DNA from 2 places in the Bacillus sp. DX3.1 genome. Region 2 is predicted to be linked to the other one. Evidence: predicted binding sites of a transcription regulator. Region 2 holds the regulator's gene; the other holds the start of a gene.
The links. The regulator Rex, encoded in region 2, represses fermentation and respiration genes when NADH is low (regulators of the CRP and FNR family bind a similar motif). The targets are predictions, from matches to a motif close to TTGTGAAATATTTCACAA.

Region 1 (7,844 bases), 2.3 Mb from region 2:
AGGTGTGAATTTTGAAGAAAGCGATCCGAATTATGATTTATTTGAACTAGCATTAGAAACGACAGCGAAACGATTATTTCCTAATTTTTCGTTTTTAGATGCACCATTTAATGCAATGCATTATGATGGTCGCCCTGAAAGTGAAGTGTGCTATATGGGCTGTCGTACCCGTGTGATGTCTAATATTCATGGAGAAGAAACAGCCATTGGAAGAGGAAATTTATCGTTTACGTCTATTAACTTAGTAAAGTTAGCATTAATAAGTGACTCAAAAGAAGTATTTTTTGAAGCATTGAATCATTATGTAGATCTCGGCATTCGCCAGCTACTAGAAAGATTTGCTTACCAATCTACAAAAAAAGCAAGGGATTTTCAGTTTTTATATTCACAAGGAGTATGGCGCGGTGGTGAAAAACTTCAACCAGAAGATTCTGTTGCTGAAATTTTGAAACAAGGTACGTTAAGTATCGGCTTTATTGGTCTGGCAGAATGTTTAGTTGCGCTAACAGGAAAACATCATGGAGAAGACGAAGAATCATGGAATCTAGGATATGAAATTGTTACATATATGAGAAAGAAAATGGAGCAAGCAACGGAAGAATATCAATTGAATTTTTCATTAGTCGCAACCCCTGCGGAAGGATTATCAGGAAAGTTTATAAAAAAAGATCGAGATGAATTCGGGATCATTAGCGGTGTAACAAATCATAACTATTATACAAACTCATTTCATATCCCGGTTTACTACTCCATTCAAGCGCTTGATAAAATTCGTTTAGAAGGACCGTTTCATACACTTTGTAACGGCGGTCATATTACATATATTGAATTGGACGGAGCAGCAATTCATAATCAAAAAGCATTAAAGCAAATTGTGCAGGCAATGGCGCAACATGGAGTTGGATACGGCTCTATTAATCACCCGGTGGATCGCTGTAAATGCTGTGGCTATAATGGAGTGATTGAGAATGAATGCCCAGGCTGCGGGAATGAAGATGAACACCATATTGAAAGAATCCGCCGTATTACTGGATACCTTGTCGGGGACATGTCGAAATGGAACAGTGCGAAGCGTAGTGAAGAAGCGGATCGAGTGAAACATAAATGAGAGTAATGAATATTATTCATGATAGTGTTGTAGATGGAGAAGGACTTCGGACAGTTGTGTTTTTTGCGGGCTGTCCGCATCATTGTTTTGGCTGTCATAATCCAAAATCTTGGAATCTTTGTAATGGTACTGAGATGAGTGCAGAAGAAATTATAAAAGAGATCGCAACAAATTCGCTGACTGATGTAACATTTTCAGGTGGAGATCCATTTTTTCAAGCTGCCGAAGTGAAAAAAGTGGCAAAGGCTGTGAAAGGTTTGAAAAAGAATCTATGGATTTACACTGGTTATACGTTAGAAGAGATACAGAATTCGCGAAACAACGATATGATAGAGTTGTTACATTATGGAGATGTTTTAGTTGATGGAAGGTTTGAACTCGAAAAAAGAGATTTGACACTTCCATTCCGCGGGAGCTCCAATCAACGTATTATAAGATTAAAACAAAAACCATCTATTTGAATATATTATCTCTTAAATAAACTAAGAAAAGACATAGATTGTATTTATAAAGTGAACCTTTTATCAGTGGGGGTTTTCTTCATCCCCCGCCTATCTTCTTTGTTTCTCTCTGAATCTTGAAGTGAGAGTATTACTGCCCACGAATAGCGGGATAAAATTACTGATGATGAAATTAACACATTACAAGTGATATATATCACCACGTGGATGCAAAATTATTGATATTCTTAATCCAGATACTAAATTTAAACTTTATGGAGGCATTCATATGGAACATACATTTACTGAGACTTCTGTTATTGGTGAGATTGTTACAAAATTTCCAAAGGCTAGCGATCTTTTTAAATCATATAGAATAGACTTTTGTTGTGGTGGTAATAGACCACTTATCGACGCTATTAATGAAAGAAATTTATCAGCAGAAGAGGTTTTAACAAAGTTAAATACTCTTTATCATGAAACAAAACTATTAAACGAATCGGAAATTGATTGGAAAACTGCTTCTTATAACGAATTGATTGACTATGTTGTGAATAAGCATCATCGCTATTTAAATGAAGAGTTACCACTGTTAAGTCCATACGTGACAAAAGTGTTACGTGTTCATGGAGCAGGACAACCTCATTTAGCTCAAATTCACAAGTTGTTTCATGAATTAAAAACTGAATTAGAGCAACATTTAATTAAAGAAGAAACAGAAGATTTCCCATTAATTTTAGCATTTGAGCAAAATCCAAGCGATGAAAATTATGTAAAATTACGCAAAGTAGTGGATGAATTGGAAAATGAACATAACCATGCTGGCGATATTATTAAAGAACTTCGTAAAATTACAAATGACTTTACTCCTCCAGTAGGTGCTTGTGGTACTTATCGTCTTGTCTATCAGCGACTTGAAGCTCTTGAATCCGATTTGTTCCAACATATTCATTTAGAAAATAATATTTTATTTCCACGTGCAATTGCAAAAGCTTAAATAAGAAAAAAGGTGAACCCTTAACTTGAGAGTTGTGGGGGATAACTTAAAAGGGGGCCATCCCCCTTTTCTTAGTTCCCTTCGTATAAAAAAATGGGACATGAGTAAAAAGTGCTCATGTCCCATTTTTTATACGTTTTTTTTCTGTTTTCGTAATGCTTTTGGAATGTATACACAGAAAGGTTCACTTTCCATGTAATCTCCAGTCATGGCAAAAGCTCTGGAACGAGATCCTCCGCAAACATATCGAAACTCACAAACCCCACACTTTCCTTTATACTTGTCCGGATTACGCAAGTCTTGGAAGACAGGGGAGTTTCGATAAATATCAGCTAGTGGTGTTGTTCGAACATTCCCGGCTTTGATAGGTAATAACCCACTTGGATACACATCTCCAATATGAGAAATAAATACAAAACCGTTTCCATCATTCACCCCTTTTGGAGCACGTCCAAGCCCATTAATCTGCCCCGTCATTCCAGTCATCAATACATCCTGATATTGAATAGCCTGATCTATTTTTTTATTTTCTCTCATTTTTTGTTGAATAACAACACGTCTATAGTGCTGAGCAGCTGTTGTTTTAATATCAAAAGAGACCTTCTTACTTAATTGATATAGCCATTGGAATACCCTTTCATGCTGAGCTGGTGAAATCATATCTGTTTCCTTGCCGCGCCCCGTTGGCACTAAGAAAAATACACTCCAAAGCACACAATCTAATTCCTCTACTAATTTTGCCATATCTTCAAGTACATTCACATTATAATTAGAAACAACAGTATTAATTTGAATAGGAATTTTCAATTCATGCAAATAACGAATCGCATTCATTGTTAATTCAAATGACCCCTCTGTCCCCCTAAAATGATCATGTATTTCAGCTGTTGGCCCATCCAAACTAAATGCCCATCTAGCAAGCCCTACTTCTTTTGCTTTTTGAATCGTTTCTTTCGTAACGTTTGGAGTAGCACTTGGTGTCATGGATACCCGAACACCTTTTTTTATCGCATAATCTGCAATCTCATATACATCCGGACGCATTAACGGATCACCACCGGTAAAAACAAGCATCGGATTATCCATTTCATATATATCATCAATTAGGTTTTTTCCTTCTTCAAATGTTAGCTCAAGAGGATGCCGATGATATTGAGCTTCCGCACGACAATGAAGACATTTTAATTGGCATGCTCTTGTTAACTCCCATATCACAATGAATGGATTTTTGTTAAAATCACGATTAATCAAGATTAAACCCTCCTATCGATTTATATTCTAATTGTAAAGTTATATAGACATTAATGTTGTGAGATACATCACGAATAAAATTCTCATTATAAAGTGAAACTTTTATCAGTGGGGATTTCTTCATCCCCCACTGATCATTAGCCCTCACCAATCGGGCTTTTACGAGCAGTTATCCCCCACCTATTTTCTTTATTTCTATCTGAATCTTGAGGCGGGAGTCTTACTGCCCGCGAATAGCGAGATAAATTTGTAAAAAAATGTTCACACTTTCTATCACAAATGTGATTTTTATTACTGTTTCATTTAACGGCTTGATATAACTTTATTATAGAAGGAATATGCCTGAAATTATTAAGGAGTTGTATATATGAAAGAAGAAATGATTAAAAAACATTTACGGGGAGTCTCCCTCTTTAAAGAACTTTCAGAAGAAGAACTTCAGCCATTTGTGGATATTTCACAAATGCGAATTTATAAAGCGAAGTCATTTGTATTTATGCAGGGTGACATACTTGACCGTGTGTTTTTTATCCACTCAGGTAGGGTGAAAATTCAAAAAACGGATGTAACTGGAAAAGAACAAATTGTTTCTGTGCTTCAAGCTGGAGAAATGTTTCCCCACGCTGGTTTCTTCCGAGAAGGTACCTTCCCCGCACATGCCGAAATACTTGAGTCCGCACAATTAATTGTTACTCCAATCGCTGATTTTGAGAAAATTTTGATTCAGTACCCTGAACTATGTATTAAATTGTTTAAGGTTCTTGGAGAGAAAATTGTGGATCTTCAGAACCGATTAGAAGAACAAATTCTTCATGATACATACGAACAAATTATTATGTTATTACTTCGCTTATGTAAATCAAATGGTACACAGATAAATGATACATATACATTAACGACCCATTTTACAAATCGAGAACTCGCCAATATGATTGGAACATCAAGGGAAACGGTTAGTCGCACAATTAATCAGTTAAAAAGAAAGAAATTAATTCATATTGATGAAAACGGCTGTTTCATTATTATTCCAGAGAAATTAGAAGAAGAAATCATCTGATCGAATACTAATAAATAAAAACCACCTTAATAGTTCAATATTACATAGATAAAGAATAATACGTTCAATAACTAAAGAGAAAAACAAAAAACAGGCTGTCGATAATTTTTTCGTAAGCCTGTTAATCGCTAATTATGATTATCGCTACTTTAAAATAAGAAAATCAGTATCCCCATAATAAATAGATTGGGGGTTCTTTTGTTGAATAAAATTTTCTCTTTATTACAAATAGTATCATTCAATTCTTTCTTTTGAGTTCTATATAAATCCATTTTGATGTTTCGACATATAAGCCGCGGCTATGGCTAACAAAAGGTGACCTGCACTCGTTTTCTCTCTTTGTTTTCACTATGTCTGGGCAGGAAAAGGATCTGACCGCTTCTATGCATGGCCGGATGCTCTCTCCCACCTAAAAAGAAGGGTTTTATGTTGGTTTTTTAATTTGTATTTATATATATCAACACTCCTTTTATGCAACGTACTTTCTTAACGCGACCTAGTTTTCTCTTCAAATTTTCCGCTTGGTTATTTTTATGAGCCTCATTCATTTTAACTCCAATTTTCGATTTTTTAGCAATTCTTTATTTGATTCCCTTATCAAAGTAAGTAAAAAAATTGATTGGATTATTAAAAAATCACACATGTACTTTTTTAAAAAATCTTTTAAAAAGTACATGTGTGATTTACCTCACAACCTATTCATTATCTCTATGTTACATTATTACTGAGAATTAATATCACTTGTTTCCGAGGTGAGAATGATGACAAAGATGATTGATTTTAGTCAAACAGTTTGCGATTTGGCTATCGAATACCCTGAAATCATCCCTATCTTAAAAGAGCTAGGCTTTGAACATATAACGAAACCCGGCATGCTGCAAACGGCCGGCCGTGTGATGACTATTCCAAATGGATGCCGAATGAAGGGAATTTCGTTCGATATAGTAAAAAAAACTTTTAAAAATAATGGATTTAACATTAAAGAATAGAGGAGAGTCCTTATGAGCGAGATAATTAACAATCGTGAACAAGAAAGTATGAATAAATTTGAACGCCAGGCAATCTTAAAGGAGATTATTAAAAATCTTCATAATGGAAAAAGTGTAGAAGAAGTAAAAGCACAATTTGAAGAAGCAGTCGGGAATATTACCGTTGCGGAAATTTCAAAGCTTGAACAGGCACTCATGGAAGAAGAAGGAATTCCAGTGGAAGAAGTACAACGTTTATGCTCAGTGCATACAGCTATTTTTAAAGGTTCCATTGAAGAAATCCATAGATCCGATAAACCCGAAGACGAACCTGGACATCCAATTCATACATTTAAGCTTGAAAACAAAAAAATCGATAAGCTTGTTAACTTCAAGCTTCAACTTCACTATGAACGATTCGAAAAAGAAGATAGTGAAGAAAACGTCTATAAACTAATCGAAGATTTAAATCTGTTGCTGGATGTGGATAAACACTACAGCCGCAAAGAAAATTTACTTTTCCCTTATTTAGAAAAATACGGAATTTACGGACCGACACAAGTAATGTGGGGGATCGATGACGTCATTCGTAACGCCATTAAAGATGTTAAACAAAAATTAACAAACTATAACGGAGATAAAAAGACAGTCTTAGACGGCGTTTACTTTGTCATCCGTGAGGCAAGTGAAATGATTTTTAAAGAGGAAAATATTTTGTTTCCGATGGCACTTCAAACTCTTACGGAAGACGAATGGATTAAAATCGCTCATGAAAGTGAGGAAATCGGCTATTGCTTAACAGGTCCTGCAGGCGTATGGAAACCTGAAAGAAAAGCGATACAAGAGCAGGCTATGTCTGAAGGATTCATTCGTTTAGAAACAGGTATACTATCTTTAAAACAATTAGAGCTAATGTTGAACCACTTGCCTGTGGATATTACGTACATTGATCAGGATGATGTTGTACGCTACTTCTCTCATGGAAAAGAGCGGATCTTTGCTCGCACAAAAGCGATAATCGGCAGAACAGTCCAAAACTGCCATCCTCCAAAAAGCGTTCATGTCGTTGAAAAGCTCTTAGAAGACTTCAAATCTGGAAACAAAGATTGTGAAGATTTCTGGATTAAGTTCAAAGATAAATATGTATACATTCGTTATTTCGCTATACGGAGTGAAGATGGAGAATACATGGGCGCCCTTGAATTCACACAAAATATTAATCCAATTCAAGAAATCCAAGGAGAAAAACGCATTCTCTCATAAGTTGAGATTGTCACAAGTCCCTTGATCTTTCCTCCTTTTGGAATAGTATTTTGCCAATGCAAAAAGACCTTCCGGTGAGATAAGAATTATTGCAAACTTCATTAACAATAATTCTTATAACCCGAAAGGTCTTCTGTGATATTTAAAGCAAAAGTTTCTTACGAATTTAATACTGAAAATACCGATTTTTATCAAGTATACGCATTTACTTATAGTTAATTACATTTCAAAAACTAAATCCTACAATTTATTAAAAGGACCCGTCCATCCTAACTAATTTTTATATAGTATTGGCGAAAGTCTCTTTATATCATATTCCTCTATGCGCCATTGATTTTCTCCATGTTTTTTCATGTTTACAGTTACAACTTCTTCAGTATCAGATGTTTTTGCTTCAGGTAATTGAGATGAAGTGAAATCAAATAAACGTTTCACTAATTCAGGATAAGAAATATTAGGATTCTCATTTCTAATTTTGTTACGCTCACTTTCTACTTTTATTTGCAAGTCAGAAAGCACAATAGGTTTCGATTTTATTTCGACTTCTGCTGTATCGCTTCCTGGGTTTACAGATAATACTTTCGTTTCAAATTTCACATTTTTTTGAAGTGCCGCCTTCAAATTTTTGAAGTAATTTGTAAATGATTGTTCATCAATACTAGAGTAAGTGTAAGAACCTGAAAGGGATGACGTTTTAACTGAGTTTTCTATCATGCTTGCAAATTGCTTACCATCTTCACCTGTTAATTCATTCATTTTT
Region 2 (7,844 bases):
TTAAGAGCATCTTCAATGCGAAGTTTACGCTCTTTTAATTCAGTTTCAGTTGCTGCACCAACTTTAATTACAGCTACACCGCCTGCAAGTTTAGCAAGACGTTCTTGTAATTTTTCACGATCGAACTCAGAAGTTGTTTCTTCTAATTGCGCACGGATTTGACCAATGCGAGCTTCGATTTGTTCTGTGCTACCTACACCTTCAACAACTGTTGTATTTTCTTTCGTTACAACAATTTTGCCAGCGCGGCCTAAAGATGCAATAGTAGCAGATTTTAAATCACGTCCTAATTCTTCAGTGATCACTTCGCCACCAGTTAAGATCGCGATATCTTCTAGCATTGCTTTACGACGGTCACCAAATCCAGGAGCTTTTACAGCTACTACATTGAATGTACCACGAAGTTTGTTCACTACTAATGTAGCTAATGCTTCGCCTTCTACATCTTCCGCAATGATAAGAAGTGGTTTACCTTGTTGTACCACTTGCTCTAACACTGGTAAAATCTCTTGAATGTTAGCGATTTTTTTGTCAGTGATTAAAATAAATGGATTATCAAGAACTGCTTCCATTTTGTCAGAATCAGTAATCATGTAAGGAGATGCATATCCACGATCGAATTGCATACCTTCTACTACATCTAATTCTGTTGTGAAGCCTTTAGATTCTTCTAATGTAATAACGCCATCGTTACCAACGCGTTCCATTGCTTCTGCAATTAATTGACCTACTTCTTCGTCAGCAGATGAAATAGCAGCTACTTGTGCGATAGAAGATTTACCTTCGATTGGTTTAGAGATTGTTTTTAATTCTTCAATTGCTGCAACAACAGCCTTTTCGATCCCTTTACGAAGACCCATTGGGTTTGCACCAGCTGTTACGTTTTTTAAGCCTTCAAGAATCATTGCTTGCGCTAATACAGTTGCAGTTGTTGTTCCGTCACCAGCTACATCATTTGTTTTACTAGCAACTTCTGCTACTAATTTCGCACCCATGTTTTCGAATGCGTCTTCTAATTCGATTTCTTTTGCAATTGTTACACCATCATTTGTAATAAGTGGTGAACCAAATTTTTTCTCAAGTACAACATTGCGACCTTTTGGTCCAAGCGTTACTTTTACTGCATTTGCAAGAGTGTCGACACCGCGAAGCATCGAACGACGTGCTTCTTCACTAAATTTAATATCTTTTGCCATAATTTTTGACCCCCTTGGATTTTTAAAAATGTATATAATTAACCAATAATTGCTAAAATGTCACTTTCACGTAAAATCAAGTAGTCTGCACCTTCGTATTTCACTTCAGTACCTGCATATTTTGAGAAGATGATAAGATCGCCTGCTGCTACCTCTAAAGCAACACGCTCACCATTTTCAAGCACACGACCAGTACCTACTGCAATGATTTTACCCTCTTGTGGTTTTTCTTTTGCAGTGTCTGGTAATACAATACCACTTGCTGTTTTTTCTTCTGCTTGAACAAGCTCAATTACAACGCGATCACCTAATGGCTTTAGCATGAACAATAACCTCCTCATTTTTTTATGTAAATTTTCTTTATTAGCACTCAGTAGCTCCGAGTGCTAACACACTTATAATAATAAATAATCTAAATTTCTTTTGCAAGTAAAAAAATCATAATTTTTTGCAAATCAATATACAGGCTTTTTCTACCGAATGATTATCACATAGTCGAGCCTTAGCTCACTTTATATTGCATCGGCTTTTCCGCTTCTCGTATGTTACAATAAGAAAGATGCCATAAGTTGTTTTCTCTATAGATACAGCTTTTTCCTGTTTCCTATTTCATTTTCAAGCAAAGATTTACAAAAAAATAATAAAACACACGGTTATTCTGTACTCCTGGCTGGATGTTTACATGTTATCCTGCCTTATTTCATAACATAAGGGCTAGAAAGGATGGTTAACCAATTTGAAGAAACAGTATTGGTGGATTATAGTTACATATATTCTCATGCAATTATCAGGTGTTATTGGATTACCGCTACTTTTAAAAACCGGACTGTACAATAATAGCGGTTTAACACGAGATGAAAAAATACAACTTATGACTGGCCACTGGGCAATTATTAGCTTTCTCATTGCATTATGCATTGTACTGTGGTTACTCAGAACGGATATTCGCGAAAGCCGTTTAGATACAAAACGCGCAAGTATTCCCGCAACAATTGGTTGGATCTTTATCGGATTCTTTTTAGCTTTCTTTTCTCAAACGATTGCTGGTACGATCGAAATGCGTTTGTTAGGTATTAAGCCAGGCTCTGAGAATACAGAGCGTTTAATGGAAATAGCAAGGACCACTCCTTGGTTCCTCATTGTTGTATCTATACTAGGTCCTATTTTAGAGGAAATTGTCTTTAGAAAGATCTTATTTGGCACACTGTATAAAAGGTTTAATTTCTTTATCGCAGCTATCATTAGTTCACTTGTATTCGCAGCTATCCACTTTGATTTTACGCACCTATTGGTATACACTGCTATGGGTCTTGTTTTCGCCTTCTTATACGTGAAAACAAAACGAATTATCGTTCCCATCATGGCTCACGTTGCCATGAATACATTAGTTGCACTATTTCAAGTCGCATTAAGTAATGAGCAAATACAAGAAATGATAAAAGAAGCAGAAAAAATGCAAGGATTTATCGGAGGATTTTAAATATGAGGAACTCACCATTGTTCATGGCAGCACTGTATTTCCTTCTTGGATGTATTTTTACATACTTAGCAATTATTAATGTTGAAGATACAATCTGGAATTTTTATACGCTACTGCTTGCTGGTATGGCGACAATAGATTTTAATTTAGCACTTCGCCTTATCTTAGTAAAATTCAAAACGAAAACAAAAAAAGAACAATAAAAACGCAGGGGGATTTCCCCTGCGTTTTTATTGTGGATAATTTTTCAAAAAGTAAACCAGCGTTTGTAATTCTACAGCTAAATCAATATGATGAATCCTTATATTCTCTGATACATTTAACCGTGCTGGTGTGAAATTCAAAACTCCATGTACGTTTGTATGAGCTAATCGATCTGCCACAGCTTGTGCAACAGTAGCAGGTACTGTTAATATTGCCACTTGTATATCATCTTTCAAACGTTCTTCAAGTTCATCCAAATGATATACAGGAATTCCTCCGATTTCTTTTCCAACTTTCTCTTCATTTACATCAAAAGCCATTTCAATTTTTGTATTATTATTTTTCGTGAAATTGTAATGTAAGAAAGCGGTCCCTAAATTACCCACTCCAATAAGTGCTACACGTGTTATATCATCTTGATCAAGCGTTTCTCGGAAAAACGACAGTAAATAATTCACATTATAGCCGTACCCTTTTTTTCCCAACGCCCCAAAATATGAAAAATCTCTACGAATTGTTGCGGAGTCTACCTTCACCGCTTCACTTAATTCCGCAGATGATACACGTTGCTTACCAGAAAGGGATAAGTTTTGGATAAATCGATAGTATAGAGGCAATCGTTTGGCAGTCGCCTGTGGAATCTTTTGCTGATCCATAAAACCACTCCTCTCCTCCTATCTCTGTTCATGTAATTTGAACAAATACAGAAGTTTAGCACTTAAGACTTTCCTTGTATAATAGAGAGAGACTTCTCTCTTTATTTTAAACTATACACTATTTTTAGTATGATTGAGAAATATAACATGGCAAAGTTAAGAAATTATTTGAGGTGAAAAAATTGATTTTATTACAAGTAAACGGACTTTCTAAATTGTACGGTGCCGAAACAATCCTTGCAAACATTAAACTTGAAGTACAAACAAGAGATCGCATCGCCCTTGTCGGCCGAAATGGAGCTGGAAAATCTACACTATTAAAAATTATTGCAGGGGAACTTTCTCACGACGATGGTGAAATTATAAAACCAAAAGACGTTTCCATCGGTTATTTAGCCCAGAATACCGGTTTAGAAACTTCATTGACCATTTGGGATGAATTATTAACTGTCTTTACGCATCTACAACACATGGAAAAAGAACTTCGAAGGTTAGAGCAAGAAATGGGTAAGAAAGAAAACTTCTCAAACGCTACTACATATGAAAAATTGCTCGCTGACTATGATCAATTGCAACTGGATTATAAAGATAAAGGCGGTTATCAATACGAAGCGGATATTCGCTCTATTTTAAGCGGCCTTGGTTTTCCAGCAGAAACGCATGGAACAACGATTTCCACATTAAGCGGTGGTCAAAAAACGCGGTTAGCTCTTGGTAAATTGCTATTAACAAAACCAGACTTGCTTATTTTAGACGAGCCGACAAACCATTTAGACATTGATACACTAACATGGCTAGAACAATACTTACAAGGCTATCCGGGCGCTATTCTAATTGTTTCCCATGATCGCTACTTTTTAGACAAACTTGTCACACAAGTATATGAAATCTCTAACAAAGAAAGTAGACGTTACGTCGGAAACTACAGTAAATATTTAGACTTAAAAGCCGCACTCTATGAACAGGACATGAAGCGCTATGAAAAGCAGCAAGACGAAGTTGCAAAATTAGAGGACTTTGTCCAAAAAAATATTGCTCGTGCTTCTACAACAAAGCGTGCCCAAAGTCGCCGTAAACAATTAGAACGAATGGAACTGATGACCAAACCATTAGGTGATTCAAAATCAGCATCTTTTCATTTTGATATCGAAAAGCAAAGTGGGAATGATGTGCTACAAGTAAAAGACGTTTCCATTGGATATAATCAAGAACCGATTATTGAACATGTCAATGTACGATTAACACGAGGAGACAGTGTGGCACTTGTTGGACCAAACGGAATTGGGAAATCTACATTACTAAAGTCACTTGTAAATAAAATCGAGACATTAAGTGGAGACATTTCTTTCGGTTCTAATGCCTCCATCGGATACTACGATCAAGAACAGGCAAACTTAACATCATCAAAGCGTGTTCTGAACGAGCTTTGGGATGAATATCCAATGCAACCTGAAAAAGAGATTCGCACCCTACTCGGCAACTTTTTATTCTCAGGAGACGATGTGTTAAAACCAGTCTCTTCCCTAAGCGGTGGACAAAAGGCAAGATTGGCCCTAGCAAAATTAATGATGCAAAAGTCCAATTTACTCATTCTAGATGAGCCAACGAACCATCTCGATTTAAATAGCAAAGAAATTTTAGAAAATGCCTTAATCGATTTTCCAGGAACTCTTTTATTTGTCTCCCATGATCGCTATTTTATCAATCGTGTAACGACAACAGTCGTTGAATTATCAGCAGATGGTGCACAGGAATATTTAGGTGATTACGATTACTATGTGGAAAAGAAAAATGAAATGTTTGAACGGGCAGAATTTGAACAATTAGAAACAAATGCACCCGCCCAAAAACAAATTGCTCAAGAAAAGATAAATTACCTTGAGGAAAAAGAACGTAAAAAGTTAGAACGTCAACGCTCACGAAAAATTGAAGAATTAGAAGAAAATATCGCGAAACTAGAAGAAGAAATTACAGAATTAGAAGATCAACTTTGTCTGCCGGAAGTGTATGCCGATTACGAACGCGCTAGCGAAATTACAACAGCCAAACAAACGATGCAAGAGCAACTAGAAAAATATATGGCAGAATGGGAAGAATTACACGTATAAGCCCTCTGTCGTTCATATACGAAGAAAAAAGGAGATGACTCAAAGTCATCTCCTTTTTTTTAAGTCCAATGCCCGATATGGCACAAAAACAGTTTACTATGTCCCCATATGCTATCGGTAATAGTTCCACTTTATAAAGTGAAACTTTAATCAGTGGGGGTTTTACTGCCCGCAAATAGCGGGATAAATCAGAGATACAGTATAACTAAAATATACATAAGAATATCCTAGTCGAACGTCCGACTTCTTCTGAGTTATCCACAACATTATACACATATCCACCTTTATATTATGAGGGGATAAAATATCTTTTCCACATTATCCACAATTAACATAAAAACTATCCACATTTTATATACACAATAAAAACCCATATTATCAACAGATAATATGGGTTTTATCCACAGGTTGTGGTTAATTTTGTGTATAACTATGCTTCAATATCTAATCCTGGATTTGCGTTCAATGCCAATGTCGCACGCTTTCCTTGTTCATATGCAATCGTTCCAGCTGCTGCAATCATTGCTGCATTATCTGTGCATAAAGATAATGGCGGAATGATTAGCTCAATATTTTCATTCTTTGCAAACTCCTCCTCTAAACGAGCACGGAGTCCTTTATTAGCTGCAACACCTCCAGCAAGGAGCACTTGTTTCACATCATACGCTTCTGCTGCACGGGCTGCTTTCGTTACTAATACATCTATTACACTCGCTTGGAAGCTAGCTGCTAAATCTTCTGGTGCAATGTCTTCCCCGCGTTGTTTTGCGTTATGCACAGTGTTGATAACTGCTGATTTTAATCCACTAAAGCTAAAGTCATAAGAATCTGGTTCGAGCCATGCACGAGGTAAATCAATCGTTGGCTTTCCTTCATGAGCAAGACGATCGATATGTGGCCCACCTGGATACGGCATCGATAACGTACGTGCAACTTTATCGTATGCTTCTCCTGCAGCATCGTCTCTCGTCTCGCCGATTACTTCAAACGAACCATGTTCTTTCATATAAACAAGCTCTGTATGCCCTCCTGATACAACAAGTGACAACAGCGGGAACTGTAACTCTTTTACTAAGCGATTTGCATAAATATGTCCAGCGATATGATGAACACCGATGAGCGGAATATCATGAGCAAAAGCAACCGCTTTTGCTGCATTTACACCAATTAAAAGTGCACCTACTAACCCCGGCCCTTCCGTTACAGCAATTGCATCAATATCTTCAAATGAGATGTTCGCTTCTTTTAATGCTTCCTCTAATACAACTGTGATTTGTTCTACATGATGACGAGATGCGATTTCTGGTACAACCCCGCCAAAACGCTTATGACTTTCAATTTGTGAAGCCACTACATTTGCTACTATTTCTGTTCCATTTTTGACAACTGCTACAGCTGTTTCATCACAGCTCGTTTCAATACCAAGTATAATTGTATTTTTTCCCATTATATATTCACCCACATTACAAGACCATCTTCATAATTGTCTGTATAGTATCGTTTACGAATCCCACCATTTTGGAATCCATACTTTCTGTATAACTTTTTCGCTACTTCATTTGACACTCTTACTTCAAGGGTCATCGTCTTAGCTCCTATTTCCTTCGCTTGATTTATTACTTCTTTTAACAAAGCATCTCCAAGCTTTTGACCACGGTATTCTGGTAAAATGGCTATGTTCGTAATATGTGATTCATCAATAATAATCCATAATCCACAGTATCCAATTACCGCATCATTTTTTTCTATTACAACATAGTGTGCATATTCATTCGTCGTTATTTCACGATAAAATGCGTCGGCTGTCCAAGGAGTTGTAAATGACGCTTCTTCAATTGCAACAATTTGCGCAATATCATCCGTCGTCATCTTTCGAAATGTAATATCCATCGCTCTAACCCCTACTGTCTTTGACTTTCTAGCCATTTTGTTTCTGCTTCTGCCAAACGAAGATAGCTCGGAACAAATGTATGTACGCTTTGTTCTTCTTTTTGTAATCCTAAAAATGCTAACTCACTTGGTCTTGGATTATTCTTTGTAAAGGAAGCAAATATAGCTAAGTCTCCCAAATGCTCTACAATTGTTTCTTTATGTTGTTCTACATCATTTCCAATAAATAAAACAGGTTGTCCCATATCTTTTAACATCTGTAACCAATCTACAATAAGAATGATTCGATCATCCTTTATAGAAATTAGCT

Region 1: a site for Rex is predicted at 1,754-1,771, ahead of ric (iron-sulfur cluster repair di-iron protein). Genes of this name have one in related genera too.

Annotation. Positions count from the first base shown of each region.
Region 1 is NZ_CP128153.1:3,175,327-3,183,170, forward strand. It holds gene QRE67_RS15740 (anaerobic ribonucleoside triphosphate reductase) at 1-1,108, shown strand, start outside; gene nrdG (anaerobic ribonucleoside-triphosphate reductase activating protein) at 1,105-1,569, shown strand; gene ric (iron-sulfur cluster repair di-iron protein) at 1,838-2,545, shown strand; gene QRE67_RS15755 (TIGR04053 family radical SAM/SPASM domain-containing protein) at 2,675-3,796, opposite strand; gene QRE67_RS15760 (Crp/Fnr family transcriptional regulator) at 4,164-4,853, shown strand; gene QRE67_RS15765 (DUF1858 domain-containing protein) at 5,615-5,842, shown strand; gene QRE67_RS15770 (DUF438 domain-containing protein) at 5,855-7,084, shown strand; gene QRE67_RS15775 (DUF5105 domain-containing protein) at 7,358-7,844, opposite strand, start outside.
Region 2 is NZ_CP128153.1:273,935-281,778, reverse strand. It holds gene groL (chaperonin GroEL) at 1-1,196, opposite strand, end outside; gene groES (co-chaperone GroES) at 1,235-1,519, opposite strand; gene QRE67_RS01565 (CPBP family intramembrane glutamic endopeptidase) at 1,933-2,676, shown strand; gene QRE67_RS01560 (YdiK family protein) at 2,679-2,879, shown strand; gene QRE67_RS01555 (redox-sensing transcriptional repressor Rex) at 2,907-3,536, opposite strand; gene QRE67_RS01550 (ABC-F family ATP-binding cassette domain-containing protein) at 3,719-5,644, shown strand; gene tsaD (tRNA (adenosine(37)-N6)-threonylcarbamoyltransferase complex transferase subunit TsaD) at 6,075-7,091, opposite strand; gene rimI (ribosomal protein S18-alanine N-acetyltransferase) at 7,091-7,534, opposite strand; gene tsaB (tRNA (adenosine(37)-N6)-threonylcarbamoyltransferase complex dimerization subunit type 1 TsaB) at 7,546-7,844, opposite strand, start outside.